DNA from 4 places in the Ornithinimicrobium cryptoxanthini genome. Region 2 is predicted to be linked to each of the others. Evidence: predicted binding sites of a transcription regulator. Region 2 holds the regulator's gene; each other region holds the start of a gene.
What was found. Region 2 encodes LexA, which represses DNA repair genes until DNA is damaged. Its sites were predicted from a motif close to TCGAACANNTGTTCGA; they were not measured.
Positions count from the first base shown of each region.

Region 1: NF557_RS12410 (HNH endonuclease signature motif containing protein) is a predicted target of LexA. The motif match lies at 734-749, and genes of this name have one in related genera.
Region 3: NF557_RS16730 (HNH endonuclease signature motif containing protein) is a predicted target of LexA. The motif match lies at 1,267-1,282, and genes of this name have one in related genera.
Region 4: NF557_RS07185 (HNH endonuclease signature motif containing protein) is a predicted target of LexA. The motif match lies at 1,147-1,162, and genes of this name have one in related genera.

Region 1 is NZ_CP099490.1:2,691,911-2,694,110, forward strand. Features, by position in the region: gene NF557_RS12405 (PepSY domain-containing protein) at 1-511, shown strand, start outside; gene NF557_RS12410 (HNH endonuclease signature motif containing protein) at 799-2,200, shown strand, end outside.
Region 2 is NZ_CP099490.1:1,063,297-1,065,496, forward strand. Features, by position in the region: gene NF557_RS05030 (PRC-barrel domain-containing protein) at 1-532, shown strand, start outside; gene lexA (transcriptional repressor LexA) at 703-1,437, opposite strand; gene NF557_RS05040 (LysM peptidoglycan-binding domain-containing protein) at 1,662-2,096, shown strand; gene NF557_RS05045 (hypothetical protein) at 2,188-2,200, opposite strand, start outside.
Region 3 is NZ_CP099490.1:3,618,436-3,620,635, reverse strand. Features, by position in the region: gene NF557_RS16730 (HNH endonuclease signature motif containing protein) at 1-1,219, opposite strand, end outside; gene NF557_RS16725 (DNA alkylation repair protein) at 1,440-2,200, opposite strand, start outside.
Region 4 is NZ_CP099490.1:1,548,807-1,551,006, forward strand. Features, by position in the region: gene NF557_RS07185 (HNH endonuclease signature motif containing protein) at 1-1,143, opposite strand, end outside; gene NF557_RS07190 (HIT family protein) at 1,324-1,941, shown strand; gene NF557_RS07195 (hypothetical protein) at 2,030-2,200, opposite strand, start outside.

The DNA.
Region 1 (2,200 bases), 1.6 Mb from region 2:
GGCCACCACCGACAGCACCGCTGATGACACCACCGCCAGCGACACTGCAGAGGAGAACACCGGCGACGACAGCGCCGCGGCCACCGATGCCGGCGCGACCGACGACCTGACTGCCGCGGCACTAGCCGCGATCGCGACCGCCGAGGCCGAGACCGGTGGCACTGCTTATGAGATCGATGACCAGGACGACGACGGCACCTGGGAGGTCGACGTTCGCGTCGACGACCGCTCCGTGGAGGTCACGGTCTCCGCTGACGGCGCCACGGTGGTGAACACCGATGACGATGACGACCTGGACAGCGACGACCGCGCGGCCCTCGACGCTGCCACGATCACGCTGCCCGAGGCCATCGAGATCGCCATCAACGAGGCCGGCGGGGTCCTGGACGACGCCGAGCTGGAGACCGACGACGGCCAGCACGGCTGGGACGTCACCGTCGACACCGACGCCAAGGACGACGTCGACGTGCTCGTGTCGGTCACCGGCGAGGTCCTCAAGGTCGACAACTGATCATCGACCGGATCCGTCTCTGACGGCTCACGACACCCGGAGAGCCCGAACCCACCTGTGGGTTCGGGCTCTCGCTCTCTGTCTCATGTGGGTCTTGCCTCGTTGGTATGCCGGGCACCCGCCCGGCGGATCACCTCCGGACAAGCCGCTCATCAGTTGGCGCGGTTGGCGCCTGAGGGACAGGAGCGTGAATCCCCTGGTCAGAGCGCCGCCGCCCCACTGTCAGACGTCTGTTCTAAAGTGATGGGTAGTTGGAGAACTTGGTTCGTCTGGGAGAGGGGGTAGTGATGTCGACCGAAGTGTTGGCCGACCGGTTGGAGCGGTTGTTGAGCGCTGCTCCTGGGCTGGAGCTGGGTCGTGGCGGGCTGTGGCGTGGGTCCTGGCCGTTGCCGCCGATCGTGCCGGAGGCAGCGGCCGCGACACCGCTGTCTGACGACGCACCACAGCCCGACGACGCGGCCCCGCGGCCTGCCGACGCGACACCACCAGAGGACGCTGAGCGGCGGTTGCGGGCCTCGTTGGCTGACCTGGGTGTGGCCGCTGAGGCGGCGGAGGCGTTGACGCGTGCGTCGTTGGCGTGTGCGACGGTCGCGGGCCCATCCGGCTCCGAGGCGGGGCGGGAGCATCTGGAGGCACCGCGGTTGCTGGAGCATGGCAGTGACCTGCTGGGTGCGATCGAGTCCCTCACCGCGGCCGCGGGGCACCTGGAGTCGGTCGTCCTGTCCGCGGCGAAGCAGTTGACGTGGGTGCACGGCAAGTTGCTGCTGGGCGAGAAGGGCGCGACCAGCCCAGAGGAGCTCTCGGCCTCTCAGAAAGAGAAGTGGCGCTCTCGGGCGAAGTCCAAGGCCCGCACTGACATCGAGGCAGGGATCGGGTGGGGTGAGGGCGAGGTCCGTGACCTGGTCGCGGTCGCTAACGCCGCGGTTGAGGTCGCCGGCCCGGTCCAGCACAGCCTGCGGATCGGGGAGTCGTCCTGGCGGTTGGTCCGCAGTTACTACCGGGCCTGCACCGGCATGGACCACGAGGACGGGGCCGCGATCGCCAACGGCTTCTTCGGCGCCGACCCGGGCGCTGCGGTCACCGAACGCCTCGACTCTGCCGGGGCGTTTCTGGGTGGCCCGTGGCGGCACAAGGAGTTCCACCGGGCCCTGAAACGCGAGATCGCCCGGGTCAACGCCCAAGACCCCGAAAAGCAGAAAGAGGCTGACGCCGCCGCGAAAGCCAACGCCGACACCCACCTGATGCTCGATGAGAACGGCACCGGCACCTTCATGATCGGGACCACCCCACTAGAAGGGACCGCGATCAACGAACGGATCGACGCCGCCGCCCGTAGGGCCCGCGCACTGGGCGACCCACGCAGCCAGCGTCAGCTGCGGTGCGCGATCGCGACCGCGTTGCTGCTGAAAGGGACCGTCGACCTCTCGGCCATTCCCGACGACCCGGACCAGGTCACCGTCGAACAGTCCGAGCAGCTGGCCCGGGTCCTGTCCGGGCTACCGGCCGCCACCCTGGACGTCATCGTCCCCCTCACCACCCTCCTCGGCACCGACCCCGCAGGGACCCCGATCCCAGCAGCGTTCGCCGCCCAGCGCGGCACCACCGACAGCACCGAAGGTCACGAAGGTCCCGGCGGGCCGGGCTGCACCTGCACCTGCACCTGCGGCGCCAGCGGCACCGCGACCGGCT
Region 2 (2,200 bases):
CTACGGCGAGTTCGAGCGGATCGAGGACCAGCAGGGCGGGGACGCAGCTGCTGCGGACGACGGCGTCGTGAGCGGGTCGCAGTCCCAGACCGGCACGGGCTACCCCCAGGACGACCGTGGCGGTCTCGGTGCTGCCGGGGCGGCGGTTGGCGGTGCTGCCTCAGCGGGCTATGCCGCAGACGTCTCGACCACGGCCTACGAGACCCCCGGCGCGGAGACGGGCGACCCGATCACCGGCACCACCCCGCCGGCTGCCTTTGCCTCCGACGTGGAGCAGCCGGCTGACGGGCTGACGCGTCCGGACGACACGCAGACGGACGACACGCAGGCGGCGGAGGCGCAGGAACTTGAGGCACACGCGGGCGAGGTCACCGATGAGGAGAGCACGCTCGCGGCCGGGACCGATGCCGGTGTCGACGAGACCGGTGAGCCGGAGGTGTTCGGACCCGAGGGCTACCGCCCTGACCGGGACGGCACCGAGATGTCGGACGAGGAGCGCGAGCGCCTCAATCAGGCACGAAGCGCCCTCTGAACCCTGACGCCCCACGCACGACAGCACCTACACACGACAGCGCCGTCCGACCATCGGGTCGGACGGCGCTGTCGTCGTGCTAGGTGCCACCTGGCGGGGAGGGGGGAGGACTGCCAGGTGGCACCGGTCTGGGACAGCACGTCACCAGGGAAAGGTGTTCCTGCGCGTGCTCAGACCCGGCGCAGGACTGCGGTGACCTTGCCGAGGACCACAGCGTCGTCACCATCGATCGGGTCGTAGGCCTCGTTGTGCGGCATGAGCCACAGCTTGCCGTCCGTGCGCTTGAACGTCTTGACCGTCGCCTCGTTGTCCAGCATGGCCGCGACGATGTCGCCGTTGATCGCGTCGTCCTGACGACGCACCACGACCCAGTCGCCGTCGCAGATGGCCGCCTCCACCATCGAGTCACCGACCACCTTGAGCAGGAACAGCTCACCGTCACCGACGATCTGACGGGGCAGGGGGAAGACATCCTCGACGGCCTCCTCGGCCAGGATCGGTCCACCGGCCGCGATCCGGCCCAGGACGGGCACGTAGGACGCGGCAGGGCGTGCGTCACCGATGCCGGTCTCGTCGTAGATCTCCGCACCTGAGGCAGTGGCCTCCTCGGCTGCCGGCGTCCGGCGATAGCCCGGTGCCTGACCTTCACCGGAGCCCGGCAGGACGACCTCGATGGCGCGCGGACGGTTGGGATCGCGGCGCAGATAGCCCTTCCGCTCCAGCATGCGCAGCTGGTAGGCCACCGACGAGGGGGAGGCCAGCTGCACCGCCGTGCCGATCTCGCGCAGGCTCGGCGGGTAGCCGCGTTGGTCCACGGAGTCGCGGATCACGTGCAGCACCTTCTCCTGGCGGGGAGTCAGGTCCGCTCGCCCGTCCCGGTCCGGCATCTCGTGAATGTCAGCCATCGTGTTGCCCCTCTCGCTCCCTGGCGACTCCCTGGAACTGCAGGTCAGGGGGTCTGTCAGTGGTCCCTGGTTAGGTATTTGACGTGAGCACATCGTACGAGCATTCGAACGCCGAGGCAAACACCAGTTCGACGTGGCGTGTCGACAACAGTCGTACGGCTGTGCTAGAAATGACACAAGCGTCCGACGGACAAGCGTTCGGGACACGGAAAGATGGAGGAACCATGAGCGCCATCGCACTGCATGACCTGACGGCACCTGACCTGATGGACCGGGACTTCCCGCCCGCGCCGGGCGTCCGGAGCTCAGGGCGCGGCCACCTACGGCTCGTGACGGCAGACGACCTGCCTCAGACGGGGGCGATGCGGGCCCCTGCCGGGACCCCGTTGACGCTGACCCGCCGTGCCCGGTTGCTCATGACTCTCACCGTGGCCGGTGCCCTGGTGGTGGTGATTGCGGCCGCGATGGGCGTCTTCCCGGCGATGGCCGCAGGCAGCCACACTGTCGTGGTGCAGCCGGGTCAGACGCTGTCACACGTCGCGGTGGCCGAGCTGCCGGAGCTGCCCATGGACCGCGCGATCGTGCAGATCCAACTGGCCAACGAGATGAACTCCTTGGACGTCCAGGCCGGCACGGTCCTGCAGATCCCCCAGCCCTGAGCGGTTCCGCGCAGTCGCTGTGCTGGTCGGGCGGGGTCGGTGTGCTGATCGGGCGGGGTCGCTGTGCTGATCGGGCTCGTCGGTGCGCTGATCAGGCCTGGTCG
Region 3 (2,200 bases), 1.2 Mb from region 2:
TGACATCGAGGGTGGCCGGCGGTAGCCCGGACAGGACCCGGGCCAGCTGTTCGGACTGTTCGATGGTGACCTGGTCGGGGTCGTCGGGGATGGCTGAGAGGTCGACTGTCCCTTTCAGCAGGAGGGCGGTGGCGATCGCGCACCGGAGCTGACGCTGGCTGCGTGGGTCGCCCAGGGCGCGGGCCCTACGGGCGGCGGCGTCGATCCGTTCGTTGATCGCGGTCCCCTCTAAAGGGGTGGTCCCGATCATGAAGGTGCCGGTGCCGTTCTCATCGAGCATCAGGTGGGTGTCGGCGTTGGCTTTCGCGGCAGCGTCAGCCTCTTTCTGCTTCTCGGGGTCTTGGGCGTTGACCCGGGCGATCTCGCGTTTCAGGGCACGGTAGAACTCCTTGTGCCGCCACGGGCCACCCAGAAAGCTCCCGGCGGAGTCGAGGCGTTCGGTGACCGCAGCGCCTGGGTCGGTGCCGAAGAAGCCGTTGGCGATCGCGGCCCCGTCCTCGTGAGCCATGCCGGTGCAGGCCCGGTAGTAGCGGCGCACCAACCGCCAGGACGACTCACCACACCTCAGGGAGTGGTGGACCGGGCCGGCGACCTCGGGTGCGGCGTTGGCGACCGAGACCAGGTCGCGGACTTCGCTGACACCCCACCCGATGCCTGCCTCGATCTCTGCGCAGGTCTTCGACTTCGCCCGCGCACGCCACAGCTCCTGCTGGGAAGCAGAAAGGTCGTCCGAGCTGGTCGCGCCTTTCTCGAGCAGCAGCAACTTGCCGTGCACCCAGGTCAACTGATTCGTCGCCGAGAGGACGACCGACTCCAGGTGCCCGGCCACGCCGGTCAGGGACTCGATCGCCCTCAGCAGGTCACTGCCGCGCTCCACCAACTGCGGGGCCTCAGACGTGCTCGGCCGCTCGGCGACGGTCGCACAGGCCAGCGACGCACGCGTCAACGCCTCCGCCGCCCCAGGCTCGACACCGAGGTCAGTCAACGCCGCCCGCAGCCGCTGCTCAGCGTCCTCGGGTGGTGTCGAGTCGGCGGTCCGCGAAGCCGCGTCGTCACGCTGGGGTGCGTCCCCGGACTGCGAGGCTGTCTCCTCCGCCGGCTCCGGCACGATGGGCGGCAACGGCCAGGTCCCACGCCAGAGCCCGTCTCGACCCAGCTCCAGCCCAGGAGCAGCAGTCAACAACCGCTCCAGCCGGTCCGCTAACACTTCGGTCGACATCACTACCCCCTTCCCACACGTCCAGTCCTGCCAACTAAGGCTTACGATAGCACATATGTTCGAACATGGTGATGGGGCACGTCCGAACCTGTGGACAGCGGGGGCACGAGTCCCTGGTGCGGCACTGACGTTCAACTCGAGCGCGAGCAGTCGGCCGTTGCCGATCGACACCCACATCGCTAAGCATCAATGCGACAACGCTTCCCGCCGGCTCACTGGCTCAGCGGCTCCGGTGCAGGTGTTTAAGCGCTTCCCGTCGACTCAACGGACTCAGCTCATGAGCGTCGACGAACTCCAGCACCCACGAGGGATCGGTCTTGGCGTGCTCGCGCAACGCCCAGCCGATCGCCTTGCGGATGAAGAACTCCGCACCGAACCGGCTCCCCGGCAGGTTGGCAGTCAGGGCGTGCTCCAGCAGTGCGGTGTCGGTGGCACTCTTCGCCGGCAGCTGGGACAGGATCGCGGTGCGCCGCAGCCACATGTCCTGGTCGGTCGCCCACGGGCGAACGATGGGTGTGGCCCGCGCTGGGTCGTTCTGCAGCACGGCGGCGACGTGGTGGGTCGCCAGGTCGTCGACCAGGTCCCACCAGGCGCCGGACTGGACGAGGTCGGCATACAGGGACAGTGCCTCCACGTCGCGGAACGGCCTCGAACGTCGGTGGCCCGCGAGCGCCAGCGCGGCATATCGCTCCTCCCGATAGGCCGCCTGGTCCCACAGCATCCGGATCGTCGCCTCCCACACGGCCCGATCGTCGAAGATGTATGCCGAGTCGCTGAGGATCGGTCGCAGCGTCAACCGCAGCAGGGGCGTGGTGAGGCCACGAAACGGCAGCTGCGACTTCATGTATCGCTGCTGTCCCACCGCCCGCACCGGATCACCTGCCGCAGCGAGTGCCTCGCGGACCGCGTCGACCAGTGCCGAGTTGGCTGGGGCACGCGGCGGTCGCGCGGATGGCACCAGCGCCGGGGGTGGATCGGCCG
Region 4 (2,200 bases), 490 kb from region 2:
GGCCGTCGTCCCCCCGCCACTGACCTTGCCGGCCAGGGCCTCGTGGCCGATGGTGACCTGGATCTTGGCCTTGTCGGTGACGACGGTGCCTTCGGGGGCGGCGACACCGCGGCCGATGATCTCGAGCAGGGCATCAGCACGGCGGGTGGAGGCGGTGCGCGGGTCCAACTGGTGGGCGCCGTGCTCATCAGCGCCGGGGCGCGGTGTGGACAACGGGTCCAGGGCCGCGAGCAGGATTGCTTCGGCTTCGTCGTCGAGCAGGAGCTGCCACTCGGCCAGGCCGGCCACGGTCCCGGTGCGGCGTAGCAGGCGCCGGGCGCCTTGCTTGTCGTCGAGCTCGTCATCGTCATCCGGCTCGATGAGAAGCTTCTTGGCCTCGGTCCCGATCTGGGCCAGGGCACGCAGCCCGGTGGTCTCCACGATGTCGGTCATCACATCGGTCAGGGCCTGCAACGACTCCTTCGTCGCGACCGGGGTCAGCTCCTGGGTCAGGCGGGTGATGATGTTGGCCCGCGAGACGCGGGCACTGCCATCGGCCACCTTCGCCGACAGGGCCTCGAACCGGTCATCATCGATCGCGGCAGCCACGCGGGCGGTAGCCAACGCTTCGGGGCGGTCGATCATCGGAGCCCAGGTAGTGATCCAGTCCGGGACAGAATGCCCGGACTCCCCCGGCAGCCCGCGGGAGATCGCCTCATGGGTGGCCGCGGTCAACAACGACTGCGCGGCCTGCACCAGAGCCTGCGCGGCGCCGATCGTCTCTCCCAGTGCCTGCTCGGGCAACGTGGCCAGCGGGAAGTCGCCAGCCAGCAGCTGGGTCATGTGCGCCGTCCCGGCAGCGAACTCGGGAACCTCATGACCGCTGGCCGTCAACACCGGCCCACCATCAGCACGCCCGGAGCCGTCCAGGTCGCCCGCAGCCTGCGCGTCGGCATCGTCGGGCGGGACCAACGGTCCACTGCAGGAAGAGGCTTCCCGCAACGGACCAGAACCGATCACCGGGCGATACTTCATCGGCCCACGACCACCAACATCCCCGCCATCCTGGTCCGTGTCGTCTTGGGCGGTGTTGTCCTGGGTGGGCACGTCAGGAGCGGCGACGGTGGCCCCACCGTGACTGTCCGACCCCGACCCCTGATCCATAATTAGAACATACATGCCATCACCGACAGAGCCCTGAACAGCACAAACGCGGGTGCAGGGCGAGTGACATGGACAGGCGTTGGGGGGCAGGCGGGCGGCGGGGACAGCCGTTGGGGGCAGGGGGGCGCCCAAGGAGACCCGAACCCAAGGGAGTCGGGTGAGTCACGGCATACTGTCGACATGCCTGAGACCAGCCAGGAGTGGTTTGCCCGTGTGTCTGCCGAGATCGATCGCAGCGGCTATCTCGGGTCGGACTGGGGCCGGTGGTCGAGCTGGCCGTTCGCGGGTGAGCTGACCCCGAAGCCGCTCCAGGCCCCGGCTGCCGAGCCCCAGCGCGGGGGACTCGGTGGCATCGACTGCTTCGTCTGCGACAAGCTCGCAGCCGGTGATCGCTCCTACATCTTCTGGCAGGACGAGCACGCCATCCTCGGAGTGCCGGCGGAGCCACGAGCGCTGCCCTTCGCTGCCTTCCTGATGCCGCGCACCCACGCCGACCTGGCGGATCTGCCGATGGCCACGGCCGCTCGGATGGGTGAGCTGCTCACTCTCATCGAGCGAGCCGCGATCGACGTGCTGGACATCCCGCGCATCCAGGTGGCCCGGTGGGGTGACGGAGGTGAGCACCTGCACTGGTGGCTGTTTGCGCGCCCGACCGGCATGCTGCAGCTGCGCGGGACGTTCCTGTCGCACTGGGACGACATCCTGCCGCCGCGACCTCTTGAGGACCTGCGCGCCGACCTTGACCTGGTGGCTGCCCGGTTGGTCGAGCTGGCCGGCGGGGAGGCCTCGCAGTCGTGAGCGGGTGACCGCACGCTGCGGTGACGGTGCTTCTCGGTTCTGCAGAAGTGGTTCGGCGGTCCCAGGGAGATGTCGTCGGCGGTCCGGACTACCCCAACGATTGAGGAGATTTGAACCACGCCGCCAGCACTGAGGCAGCGCGGGTGCCGTCGTGGTTGCGGCGTGCCCAGGCCGGGCCCTGGGCGGCGATCTCTTGGTATGTCGATCGGTCACCGAGGATCTGCCGCAGCACCTCCTCGAGGGTGTCGGGGTCGGCCTC